3 linked regions of the Starkeya sp. ORNL1 genome follow. The protein of the gene in region 1 binds, or shares a complex with, the protein of each later gene. Links are inferred from orthologs where the notes say so. Each region holds a gene or a part of one and is shown in the gene's direction. Other genes may lie near its edges.

What was found.
Region 2: the proteins of G3545_RS05735 (region 1) and eno are in contact, whole or in part, in a solved structure (PDB 2FYM), measured with the Escherichia coli proteins. The link is inferred for Starkeya sp. ORNL1 from one-to-one orthologs.
Region 3: the proteins of G3545_RS05735 (region 1) and pnp are in contact, whole or in part, in a cryo-EM structure (PDB 9QH0), measured with the Escherichia coli proteins. The link is inferred for Starkeya sp. ORNL1 from one-to-one orthologs.

What each region holds. Positions count from the first base shown.
Region 1 is NZ_CP048834.1:1,174,418-1,179,059, forward strand. Bases 418-3,843 are described here. They hold G3545_RS05735 (ribonuclease E/G), read left to right. Parts: upstream 418-745; coding sequence 746-3,643; downstream 3,644-3,843. Outside these bases: G3545_RS05740 (hypothetical protein), read left to right, coding at 3,881-4,291; G3545_RS05745 (aminotransferase class I/II-fold pyridoxal phosphate-dependent enzyme), read right to left, coding at 4,443-4,642. UniProt on the Escherichia coli protein: Endoribonuclease that plays a central role in RNA processing and decay. Required for the maturation of 5S and 16S rRNAs and the majority of tRNAs. Also involved in the degradation of most mRNAs.
Region 2 is NZ_CP048834.1:734,528-738,652, reverse strand. What follows is about bases 823-3,731. They hold eno (phosphopyruvate hydratase), read left to right. Parts: upstream 823-1,589; coding sequence 1,590-2,873; downstream 2,874-3,731. Other genes in these bases: pdhA (pyruvate dehydrogenase (acetyl-transferring) E1 component subunit alpha), read left to right, coding at 3,675-3,731; G3545_RS03585 (septum formation initiator family protein), read left to right, coding at 3,135-3,467; queF (preQ(1) synthase), read right to left, coding at 1,036-1,488; glmS (glutamine--fructose-6-phosphate transaminase (isomerizing)), read left to right, coding at 823-1,025. Also shown: more of glmS, read left to right, coding at 1-822; more of pdhA, read left to right, coding at 3,732-4,125. UniProt on the Escherichia coli protein: Catalyzes the reversible conversion of 2-phosphoglycerate (2-PG) into phosphoenolpyruvate (PEP). It is essential for the degradation of carbohydrates via glycolysis.
Region 3 is NZ_CP048834.1:3,772,925-3,777,113, forward strand. What follows is about bases 823-3,795. They hold pnp (polyribonucleotide nucleotidyltransferase), read left to right. Parts: upstream 823-1,215; coding sequence 1,216-3,375; downstream 3,376-3,795. Other genes in these bases: rpsO (30S ribosomal protein S15), read left to right, coding at 823-962; mbfA (iron exporter MbfA), read left to right, coding at 3,661-3,795. In the rest of the region: tRNA pseudouridine(55) synthase TruB, read left to right, coding at 1-456; more of rpsO, read left to right, coding at 639-822; more of mbfA, read left to right, coding at 3,796-4,189. UniProt on the Escherichia coli protein: Involved in mRNA degradation. Catalyzes the phosphorolysis of single-stranded polyribonucleotides processively in the 3'- to 5'-direction. Also involved, along with RNase II, in tRNA processing.

The sequences.
Region 1 (4,642 bases):
AAGTCTTCCACCTTTTGCGGAACATGCTCCAGTCGAACTCATACCCGAATAGACCGGCGGGGTTAACCGAAGCTTGACCATGGCCGTGCCGCTCGACGTGCGGCGTGTCGCCGATGCAACGCCTTACATCACCGGATGCCTGTCGAATGGGCACGCCCCATGTTTCCAATGCCTTGCCAAATCGGCACGCATGCCGCTATTAAGAGCACGCATATGGTTCGCATTCCGGGTCGCCCCATCGGTGTCCGGCTCTCGCGGTCCGACGGCGCGGACCGACCGCCAGGAATGGAATAGGTCCGCCCCTCGCCACGACTGGTCCCCTCCGGGAGCGTGGCGACGCGCAGCGCGGCCTTCCACAGGTCGCCGGTTCCGGTCGGTCTCCGTTCGCCGACATCTTCTTCCGGGCACCCGGCGTAGCTGTCGCACGCCTGTTCTTCAAGCGTGCCGCGCGCATTGCCGCCAGATGCCGAGGCCGGGTCCGAGCGATCGCGGCTTACCGCGTTCGGTTCGAGGATGGACGGCAGTACGATATGAGGCGTCAGCCACACGGGGCAGTTGAGCGAGAGGACCGGCTGAGCCGTGCCTTCCGCGACTGCCGGACGGCTGCTCCGCATCGCCGCCTGCGCACATTTCGTCAGGCATTGCGCCATCCTCTCCCGGTTCCAGTCACCGCTTATGGGCACATCTCGCGCGACGCGGCTTTTTCCGCGGCATCCGCGCCACCGTGCCCGCTTATGAGAGTTCCATGGCCAACAAGATGCTCATCGACGCCACCCATCCGGAAGAGACCCGGGTTGTGGTGGTGCGCGGCAGCCGGGTCGAAGAGTTCGACTTCGAGGCCGCCAATCGCAAGCCGCTGCGCGGCAACATCTATCTCGCGAAGGTAACGCGGGTCGAGCCGTCGCTGCAGGCCGCCTTCGTCGAATATGGCGGCAACCGCCACGGCTTCCTCGCCTTCAGCGAGATCCATCCCGACTATTACCAGATCCCGGTCGCCGACCGGCAGGCGCTGCTTGCCGAGGAGGAGCGCCAGCAGCGCCGCGACGCCGAGGAGGAGAACGAGGACAAGCCGCGCGGCGGTCGTCCGCGCCGCCAGCGCTCGGCCAGCCCGAAGCGCAGCGACGGCGATGAAAGCGTCTCGGAATCGCCCGAAGGCACGGACCCCGGCGACGGCGAAGTTTCGGAAGCCGCCGAGGCTGCCGGCGAGACCGAGAACGAGGCCCCCCGTCCGCGTCCCTCGCGCCACAAGCCGTCCTCCGACGATGAAGGCGGCGGCGGGGTCGAGGAAGTCGCCGGCGAGGAAGAGGTGGTCGAGCAGGTCGGCTCCGACGACGCCATGGAAGAGGTCCCGGAGCGCGGCCCGCAGCGCCGCGCCCGTTCCTACAAGATCCAGGAAGTCATCAAGCGCCGGCAGATCATGCTGGTGCAGGTGGTCAAGGAAGAGCGCGGCAACAAGGGCGCGGCGCTCACCACGTACCTCTCGCTCGCCGGCCGCTATTCGGTGCTGATGCCCAACACCGCGCGCGGCGGCGGCATCTCCCGCAAGATCACCTCGGCCGAGGACCGCAAGCGGCTGAAGGAGGTCGCCTCCGACCTCGACGTGCCGGAGGGCATGGGCGTCATCCTGCGCACCGCCGGTGCCAACCGCACCAAGACCGAGATCAAGCGCGACTTCGAGTATCTGCTGCGGCTCTGGGAGAATGTGCGCGAGCTGACGCTGGCCTCGACCGCGCCATCGCTGGTCTATGAGGAAGGCTCGCTGGTCAAGCGCTCGATCCGCGACCTCTACAACAAGGACATCGAGGAAGTCCTGGTCTCCGGCGATGAAGGCTATCGCGAGGCCAAAGACTTCATGCGCATGCTCATGCCAAGCCATGCCAAGAATGTGAAGCCCTATCGCGACCCGCAGCCGGTGTTCGCCCGCTTCGGCGTGGAGAGCCAGCTCGACGCGATGTTCCTGCCGATCGTGCAGTTGAGATCGGGCGGCTACATCGTCATCAATCCGACCGAGGCGCTGGTCTCCATCGACGTGAACTCGGGCCGCTCGACCCGCGAGCACAATATCGAGGACACGGCGCTGAAGACCAACCTGGAGGCGGCTGAAGAAGTCGCCCGCCAGTTGCGCCTGCGCGACCTTGCCGGGCTGATCGTCATCGATTTCATCGACATGGACGAGAAGCGCAACAACCGGGCGGTCGAGCGCAAGCTGAAGGATTGCCTGAAGAACGACCGCGCCCGCATCCAGCTCGGCCGCATTTCGCATTTCGGCCTGATGGAGATGAGCCGCCAGCGCATCCGCACCGGCGTGCTGGAAAGCTCCACCGAAGTCTGCCCGCATTGCGGCGGCACCGGCCATGTGCGCTCGGTGTCCTCGGTCGCGCTGCAATTGCTGCGGGCGGTGGAAGATTATTTGCTCAAGTCCAACGCCTACAACGTCATCGTGCGCACCCGCGCCGAGAACGCGATCTATGTGCTGAACCATAAGCGCGCGCATCTGCACGAGCTTGAGGAGCGCTTCGGCGTCGCCATCGTGGTGGCGGCGGACAATACGCTCGCCGGCTACACACCATTCGCGATCGATCGCGGCGAACCGGTTCCGAACCCGATCCCGATGCCGCGCGCGCCGGTCGCCGTGGTCGAGGCGATCGAGGAAGAGGAAGAGCCGGTCATCGAGGCCGAAGAGGTCGAGGACGAGGTGGTGGTTGCCGAGGCTGCCGCGCCGGCTTCCGAGGCCCGCGAGGGCGCCCCCCAGCCGCGTGGCGAGGGCGAGGAAGGCGAAGGCGCCAATCGTCGCCGCCGTCGGCGCCGTCGGCGCCGGCGTGGCGGTGGCGGCGAGAACGGCCAGCGTCCCGGCTCCGAGGGCCAGCAGGACGGATACGAGGCTGGCGGTGCCGATGATGGCGAGGATGATGATGACGGCGAGGACGATGCCGATGCGGGCATCGAGTCCGGCGTCACCGCGGACGCTCCGGCTGCCGACGAGGCGGCACCCGGGCTGACCACCAGCTTCGTGCCGCCGTCCGATCCGCAGCCGGACTATTATGCGCCGACGCCGGACGAGGCATCGGCCCCGGCTCCGGTCGAGGCTCCGCCTGTCGAAACGACGCCTGTCGCGGAGGTGCCGGCCGAGGCGGCTCCTGCCGAGGCCACGTCCGCCGAAGAGGCTCCTGTCGAGGGGGCGCCGCGCAAGCGCGCCCGCCGCGCCACCACGCGCCGCCCGCGCGGTGCAAAGGCGGAGGCCGAAGCGGCCGCTGCCGTAGCTTCGGGCGAGGCACCTGCTGCATCGGAGGCTACTGCGACGGAGGCCCCTGCCCCCGCTGTCGAGGACGCCAAGCCGGCGCCGCGTCGCCGCCGTTCCACGGTGCGCGAACCGGCGCCGCTGCTGAACTCCGACACCAGCGCTTCGGTGACCCAGGAATCGCTGCCGCTCTCGGTCGAGCCGCAGCAAACGCCGGTCGAGACGCCGGTCGAGCCGGCGCCTGCTCCGGTGGAGAGCGCGCCCGAGCCCGCGGCGTCACACGAGGCGCCGGAACCCCAGGCCGCCGAGCCCGCCCCGGCAGCTCCCGAGGCACCGGCGGCGCAGGAGCAGGATGACCGCCCGCGCCGCACCGGTTGGTGGCAGCGCAAGCTGTTCGGCGTCTGAGATGAATGCCCGGCGGGCGGCGCGGACGCGCTGCCTGCCGGGGCTTCCCCTGCTTCAACATCCTTCGAGGCCCGGCATGGCCGGGCACCTCAGGATGAGGTGGTACTTGCACAAACAACCTCATCCTGAGGTGCTCGCGCAGCGAACCTCGAAGGATGTTGAAGCGGAGGAGCTTGGGGCCTCGTTGCCTCAGGCCATCCCGCCTGCTTCGATACCTCCGTAACCGGAGGAATCGATTTGCCTTATCGTGACGCGAACTGTCGTGCCCGCTCGCTGTGCCTCGCTCTGGCTACCCTTGTTCTGGCCGGGTGCGCGGGCCAGACCCAGTTTCCGAAGGGAACCGCCGACAATTCCGGCTATCTTGGCGCCGGCACGCGCAGTTCGATCGTCGTCACCAACAAGAACTATGACCGCGCCATCGAGTGCGGCGGCGCTATCGCCCGACTGCACAAGAACGGCGACGGCACCGGCATCGACCCGCAGGAGATCGAGGCGCTCGGTGCCGCCTGGATGGCCAATGCCGTCGAACTCGGCGCGCGGCGTCGTCTCAATCAGCAGCAGGTCGTCACCGCCGCCGGCGCCGCCGGCGGGCAGATGAGCGCCGAGCAGGCGGCAAGCGTGTGGACCGGATGCAAGGACGGGAATTGAGGGATTGAGTCCGGAAACGGCGCCAAGGGATTGATCTGCTTGAATATCCTTCGAGGCCCGGCTTTGCCGGGCACCTCAGGATGACGTGGTTATGAGAACAAGGTCATCCTGAGGTGCAAGCGTAGCGAGCCTCGAAGGATGCCCGCGCCCGTCACCCCCGCTTCAGGAAGTCCCCGATCCGCGCCACCGCCTCGCGCATGTCGGCGGCCGAGCCGGCATAGGACAGGCGCAGATAATGGTGGCCGCGGTGCGGGTCGAAATCGACGCCCGGCGTCGCCGCCACATGCGCCTCGTCCAGCAGGCGGCGGGCGAAGGCGGCGGAATCCGCGGTGAAGCGCCCGACATCGGCAT
Region 2 (4,125 bases), 440 kb from region 1 along the record:
CGCATTATCTCGACATGGCGAGCGAGACGGTGCGCCTGCCAGCCGACCTGCCGTTCGATTTCGCCAAGCTGGACCGCATCTCCATCGCCGCCTGCGGCACCGCCTATTATGCCGGCCTCGTCGCGAAATACTGGTTCGAGCGCTATGCGCGCCTGCCGGTGGAAATCGATGTCGCCTCGGAATTCCGCTACCGCGAGGCGCCGCTGCCGAAGAACGGGCTGGCGATCGTGATCTCGCAGTCCGGCGAGACCGCCGATACGCTGGCCTCGCTGCGCTACGCCAAGGAAAACGGCCAGCACGTGCTGGCGGTGGTGAATGTGCCGACCTCGACCATTGCCCGCGACAGCCACGTCGTCATGCCGACGCTGGCCGGCCCGGAGATCGGCGTCGCCTCGACCAAGGCTTTCACCTGCCAGCTGGCGACGCTTGCCGCCATCGCCGTGGCGGCGGGCAGGGCGCGCGGTGTGCTCTCGGTCGCCGAGGAGCGCGAACTGGTGCATGCCCTCGTCGAGGTGCCGCGCCTGATGAGCGAGGCGCTCTCGCTCGGCCCGGAGATCGAGGTGCTGGCCCGCACCCTCATGAAGGCGAAGGACGTGCTCTATCTCGGCCGCGGCACCGCTTTCCCGCTGGCGCTGGAGGGTGCGCTGAAGCTGAAGGAGATCAGCTACATCCACGCCGAGGGCTACGCCGCCGGCGAGCTGAAGCACGGCCCGATCGCGCTGATCGACGAGAAGATGCCGGTCGTCGTGCTCGCCCCGCATGACGGTGTGTTCGAGAAGACCATGTCGAACGTGCAGGAAGTGGTGGCGCGCGGCGGACGTATCATCCTCATCACCGACGGCAACGGCTCGAAGGCCGCGGGCATCGGCACCGAGGCCACTCTGACGCTGCCGGAAATGCACCCGGCCATCGCGCCGCTGGTCTATGCCGTGCCGATCCAGCTGCTCGCCTATCACACCGCGGTGCACATGGGCACCGACGTCGACCAGCCGAGGAACCTGGCCAAATCCGTCACCGTCGAATAGGGGCGGCGGCTCAGCCGCGCCCCCGATAGGACGGCACGCCCTGGTCGGGCAGCCAGACGCCGTCAAGCGGCGCGCCGGTCTGCCAGAACACGTCGATCGGCATGCCGCCGCGCGGATACCAATAGCCGCCGATGCGCAGCCAGTGCGGCGCCAGCAGCTCGACCAGCTTCAGGCCGACATCCAGCGTACAGCCCTCATGGAAGGCGCCGTGGTTGCGGAAGCTGGTGAGGTACAGCTTCAGCGACTTCGATTCGACCAGCCAGTCCGCCGGCACATAGTCGATGACCAGATGGGCGAAATCCGGCTGTCCGGTCACCGGACACAGCGAGGTGAATTCCGGGCAGGTGAAGCGCGCGACATAGCGCGCCTGCGGGTGCGGGTTCGGCACGCGGTCGAGCACCGCTTCCTCGGGCGAGGCGGGGATCGCCACCGCGTGGCCGAGCTGGAGGGTGGTGTCGGTCATTGGATACTCCCTTACATGTGGGCGCGCGTGGCACCCCTTTCGCATGTCATATGGGTCGAGTAGAAGCGCCGACGAACGGCGAGCGAGGAACGGGGAATCCGATGACGGCCATTGTCGATATCGTTGCGCGTGAAATTCTGGACAGCCGGGGCAACCCGACCGTCGAGGTCGATGTGGTTCTGGAGGACGGCTCCGAGGGCCGCGCCGCGGTGCCGTCGGGCGCATCCACCGGCGCCCATGAGGCGGTCGAGCTGCGCGACGGCGACAAGGCGCGCTATCTCGGCAAGGGCGTGCAGAAGGCGGTCGCCGCGGTGAACGGCGAGATCTTCGACGCCATTGGCGGCATGGACGCCGAGGACCAGTCGGCGCTCGACAAGATCCTGATCGATCTCGACGGCACCCCGAACAAGGCCCGTCTCGGCGCCAACGCCATTCTCGGCGTCTCGCTGGCGCTCGCCAAGGCCGCCGCTTCCGCGCGCGACCTGCCGCTCTACCGCTATGTCGGCGGCGTCAATGCCCGCGTGCTGCCGGTGCCGATGATGAACATCGTCAATGGCGGCGCCCATGCCGACAATCCGATCGACTTCCAGGAGTTCATGATCCTGCCGGTCGGCGCGCCGACTTTTGCCGAGGGCCTGCGCACCGGCGCCGAGATCTTTCACACGCTGAAGAAGGCGCTGAAGGATGCCGGCCACAACACCAATGTCGGCGACGAGGGCGGCTTCGCCCCGAACCTGCCGTCGGCCGATGCCGCGCTCGCCTTCGTGGTGAAGGCCATCGAGACTGCTGGCTACAAGCCCGGCGAGGACGTGTTCATCGGCCTCGACTGCGCCTCGACCGAGTTCTTCAAGGACGGCAAGTACGATTATCACGGCGAGGGGACCGTCCGCGATATCGAGACCCAGGTGAAGTATCTCGCCGATCTCGTTGCCCGCTATCCGATCTGCACCATCGAAGACGGCATGGCCGAGGACGACTGGGCCGGCTGGAAGCTGCTCACCGACACCATCGGTTCCAAGTGCCAGCTGGTCGGCGACGATCTGTTCGTCACCAACGTCACGCGTCTGGAAGCCGGCATCAAGCAGGGCGTCGCCAATTCGATCCTGGTGAAGGTCAACCAGATCGGCTCGCTCACCGAGACGCTGGCCGCCGTCGAGATGGCGCACAAGGCCGGCTATACCGCGGTGATGTCGCACCGTTCCGGCGAGACCGAAGATTCGACCATCGCCGACCTCGCGGTGGCGACCAATTGCGGGCAGATCAAGACCGGCTCGCTGGCCCGCTCCGACCGCACCGCCAAGTACAACCAGCTGCTGCGCATCGAGCAGGAGCTGGGCACCCAGGCGCTCTATGCCGGCCGCTCGGCGATCAAGTCGCTGGGCTGAGGTCTACATTTTCGAAAGCGTCATCCCGGGCGGCCGCAGGCCGATCCGGGATCGCGAACGACCGGGATGGCTCTCTTGTGCCGCCCGGGAAAACGCGCACCGAACCTTCCCGCGATCCCGGCTCTGCGCACCTGCGGTGCTCCGGCCGGGATGACGGCCTCGGGTTGAAGAAGGGCAGGGACATGCGTGTTGCACTATGACGCGCGCGCCCATCACGGTTAACCGAGCCTCAACCGCACATGGTTAAGCTCGATTCCCATGATGACACGTACCCGCCGCCGCGCCATTTTCCAGACCATCGTGCTGCATCTCGGTGCGGCCGCGCTGATCGGCTACTTCGCCGTGCAGGGCTATAACGGCCAGTACGGCCTGATCGCCAAGCGCAACTTCGAACAGCAGCACACCGCGCTGAGCGAGGAACTCGACACGCTGCGTGCCCAGCGCGAGGCGCTGGAGTCGAAAGTTGGCCTGCTCGATCCAGCACGGATCGATGCCGATATCCTCGATGAGGAAGGCCGCTCGCTGCTCAATCTGATCAATCCCAAGGATCTCGTAATGCTTCGGCAAGGCCACTCAAGCGGCCGTCTGAACTAAGCTTTTTCGTGTCAATGACGCTTGCGCGACGTACCATTATAAACTCGACGTAAGTTAAATATCGACATTAACCGAAATCGAGTTTAAAAGCTGAAACCATTGCGTCTACAGCATGTTGTGCGCTGCACCATTGCATTGACGGCGTAGCGCGACGTTCTGACATAGGCTATGTAGCTTCTCAATTCGGAAACGAGCCGAGGAGGGGTCATGGCCGTCGCCGCTAAGAAAGCGCCTGCGAGGAACGTCGCCACCAGGAATTCCGCCAAGGGGCCAGCGAAGCCGGCAAGTGCCCGTTCGGCGGCACGCCGCTCCGACGAGCCGGCTGAATTCAGCAAGGAGCAGGAACTCGACGCCTATCGCCAGATGCTGGCGATCCGCCGCTTCGAGGAAAAGGCCGGCCAGATGTACGGCATGGGCCTGATCGGCGGCTTCTGCCACCTCTATATCGGTCAGGAAGCCGTCGTCGTCGGCATGCAGTTGGCACTGAAGCCCGGCGATCAGGTCATCACCGGCTATCGCGACCACGGCCACATGCTGGCCTGCGGCATGGACCCCAAGGGTGTCATGGCCGAGCTCACCGGCCGCCGCGGCGGCTATTCCAAGGGCAAGGGCGGCTCGATGCACATGTTTAGCATCGAGAAGGGCTTTTTCGGCGGCC
Region 3 (4,189 bases), 2.6 Mb from region 1 along the record:
CTCGTGGCGATGCCGGACGACGACCATGCGGTGTTCGAGGCGGAATGCGGCAAGGGCACCTATGTGCGTTCCATCGCCCGCGACCTCGGCCGGGTTCTCGGCTCGCGCGGCCATATCTCGGCGCTGCGCCGCACCTGCGTCGGCACCTTCGAGGAGACGTTGCTGGTGCCGCTCGATGCACTGCGCGCCACCTCCGAGGCCAATGGCGACGCCGCGCCGATGGAGGCGCTGCGTCCGGTCGGCATCGGCCTGGAGACGCTGCCCGCCTTGCGTGTCAGCCCGGCCGACGCCGCGCGGCTCGCCCGCGGACAGAGCATCATCCTGCGCGGGCGCGACGCGCCGATCATCGAGGGCTTCGTCGCGGTGATGGCGTCGGGCCGGCTGGTGGCGCTCGGCGAAGGGGAAGGCGGCGAAGTTCATCCGCGCCGCATCTTCCATTCGGGGGCGGTGGGGTGAATTCTTCATTTCCCTCTCCCGTTGGGGAGAGGGGGTTAGAATCGCATTGCATACACGCCGCTAGCCATACTGGCGTTTTCGTGTATGTTGCCCGCGCGTTGCGGACCTGCCGTCCGCGCGACCCTTAGCTATTTCGACCGTGCTGGACGACATCCCGGCCCGGCCGAAGCGCGGGGGCGAACGTGGCCCTAACGGGCGTTCGCTCATCTGAGACCCTGAACCAGAAAGGATGCCCGATGTCGATCACTGCCGAGCGCAAGCAGGCGCTCATCACCGAGTATGCTACCAAGCCGGGCGATACCGGCTCCGCCGAAGTCCAGGTTGCGATCCTCACCGAGCGCATTTCCAACCTGACCGAGCACTTCAAGGGCCACGCCAAGGACAACCATTCGCGCCGTGGCCTGCTCAAGATGGTTTCCGCGCGCCGCGGTCTCCTCGACTATCTCAAGAAGACCGAGGAAGCGCGCTACAAGAGCCTGATCGGGCGGCTGGGCATCCGCCGCTGATCATATTACCGGGCGGGCCGGGGGCAAAAGCCTCCGCCCGCCCGTATTGCATGGGCCTGAGGCCCACCTGATACGCGCATCGGATGGTCCGGTGCGCGAAGACCATACGAGCGGCGGGCATGGGGCTCGCCGCGTCCGATTAGAAGCGGCGGCCATGGCAGGATCGCCGGAGGCTGACACCCGGAACGCCCCGGACCATGCAGCCTCTCGCCGTCTTGCCCATGGCCTCCGCTTCGGAAAGCCAGAGACAGACATGTTCGACATTCACCGCGAGGAACTCGACTGGGGCGGGCGCACGCTCACCCTCGAGACCGGCAAGATGGCGCGCCAGGCGGATGGCGCCGTGCTCGCGAAATACGGCGACACCACCGTGCTCGCCACCGTGGTTTCGGCCAAGGCGCCGAAGGCGGGCCAGGACTTCTTCCCGCTCACCGTCAATTACCAGGAAAAGGCCTATGCTGCGGGGCGCATTCCCGGCGGCTATTTCAAGCGCGAAGGCCGGCCGTCGGAGAAGGAGACGCTGGTCTCCCGCCTGATCGACCGCCCGATCCGCCCGCTGTTCCCGGATGGGTACAAGAACGACACCCAGGTCGTCATCACCGTCCTCTCGCACGACCTCGAGAACGACCCCGACATCGTCTCCATGGTCGCCGCCTCCGCCGCGCTCACGCTCTCCGGCGTGCCCTTCATGGGCCCGGTCGGCGCCGCCCGGGTCGGCTTCATCGACAATGAGTATGTGCTGAACCCGACCGTCGACGAGTTGAAGGATTCGTCGCTGGAACTCGTGGTCGCCGGCACCGCCGACGCCGTGCTGATGGTCGAATCCGAAGCCAAGGAACTCCCCGAGGAGGTCATGCTCGGCTCGGTGATGTTCGGCCACCGCCACTTCCAGCCGGTGATCGACGCCATCATCCGTCTCGCCGAGAAGGCCGCCAAGGAGCCTCGCGACTTCCAGGCGCCGGATCATTCGGCGCTGGAGACCGAGCTGCGCGGCCTGATCGAGGCCGATCTGCGCGCCGCCTACAAGATCGCCCGCAAGCAGGATCGCTACGACGCCGTCGGCGCCGCCAAGGCCAAGGCCAAGGAGCACTACGCTGCGCTCGCCGCCGAGGGCAAGGATGTGCCGGACGGGCAGACCCTGTCCGAGGTGCTGAAGGAACTCGAAGCCAAGATCGTACGCTGGACCATCCTCGACGATGGGATCCGCATCGACGGCCGCGACACCAAGACCGTCCGCCCGATCGTGGCGGAAGCCGGCGTGCTGCCGCGCACCCACGGCTCGGCGCTGTTCACTCGCGGCGAGACGCAGGCCCTGGTGGTCGCCACTCTCGGCACCGGCGAGGACGAGCAGTTCATCGACAGCCTGGAAGGCACCTACAAGGAGCGCTTCCTGCTGCACTACAACTTCCCGCCCTTCTCGGTCGGCGAGACCGGCCGCATGGGCTCGCCCGGCCGCCGCGAAATCGGCCACGGCAAGCTCGCCTGGCGCGCCCTTCGCCCGGTGCTGCCGCCGCAGCACGAGTTCCCCTACACGCTGCGCGCGGTCTCGGAGATCCTGGAGTCGAACGGCTCCTCCTCCATGGCGACGGTCTGCGGCACCTCGCTGGCGCTGATGGATGCCGGCGTGCCGCTGCGCCGCCCGGTGGCGGGCATCGCAATGGGCCTCATCCTCGAGGGTGAGAAGTTCGCGGTGCTCTCCGACATCCTCGGCGACGAGGATCATCTCGGCGACATGGACTTCAAGGTTGCGGGCACCGACAAGGGCGTCACCGCGCTGCAGATGGACATCAAGATCGCCGGCATCACCGAAGAGATCATGAAGGTCGCCCTCACCCAGGCGAAGGACGGCCGCTTGCACATCCTCGGCGAGATGAGCAAGGCGCTGTCCGGCGCCCGCGCCGAGCTCGGCGAGCATGCCCCGCGCATCGAGGTGATCCAGATCCCGGTCGACAAGATCCGCGAAGTCATCGGGTCGGGCGGCAAGGTGATCCGCGAGATCGTCGAGAAGACCGGCGCCAAGATCAATATCGAGGACGACGGCACCGTGAAGGTGGCCTCGGCTTCGGGCGAGTCGATCAAGGCGGCACTGAACTGGATCAAGTCGATCGCCTCCGAGCCGGAGATCGGCCAGATCTATGACGGCACCGTCGTGAAGGTGGTCGATTTCGGCGCCTTCGTGAACTTCTTCGGCGCCAAGGATGGCCTGGTCCACATTTCGCAGCTCACCAAGGAGCGCGTGGGCAAGACCTCCGACGTCGTCAAGGAAGGCGACAAGGTGAAGGTGAAGCTGCTCGGCTTCGACGAGCGCGGCAAGACCCGCCTGTCGATGAAGGTCGTCGACCAGGAAACCGGCGAGGACCTCGAGGCCAAGACCAAGTCGGCGGAAGCCACCGAGGCCGGCGCCGCCGAGTAATCGGCATCGCAGCTACGGATTGAACGAGCGGGGCGCCTTCGGGCGCCCCGTTTCGTTTTGGTCGACATTTTGCGTGAACATCCTTCGAGGCTCGCTGCGCTCGCACCTCAGGATGAGGTGGTTTTCAGATGAACCTCATCCTGAGGTGCCCGGCGAAGCCGGGCCTCGAAGGATGCTCAAGCGGGGCGACGCTCTTTCGCATACCGCTTCCGCCGAAAGGCGGCTCGACAGGCCCCGACACTCATGATTAGAATAATTCTAATCTGAATGCCGTGAGCCTCGCTAATGAAGCGCCTTGCCGACCTCACCGAAGCGGAAGTCCTCGCCCTCGCCATCTCCAATGAGGAGGAGGACGCCCGCATCTATCTGCAGTTCGCCGGCCGGTTGAGGGCCGACTATCCCGCCTCGGCGGCGCTGTTCGAGCGCATGGCGGAGGAAGAGCACGGCCATCGCCACAGCCTGTTCGACCTCTATACGAGGAAGTTCGGCACCGAATTGCCCTACATCACACGGCAGGACGTGAAGGGCTTCTTCAAGCGCAATCCGATCTGGCTGCTCGACACGCTGCGCATCGACGCCGTGCGGCGGCAAGCCGAGTTCATGGAACTGGAGGCGGCGAGCTTCTACGCCAAGGCCGCCGAACGCGCCCATGACACCGATGTCCGCAAGCTGCTCGCCGACCTCGCCGAGGTGGAGAAGAAGCATGAGGACCTTGCGGCCCAGCTTGGCCAGCAGATCATCACCGGCGAGGTGAAGCGGGACGAGGACGCCACGGCGCATCGCCTCTTCGTCCTGCAGATCGTGCAGCCGGGGC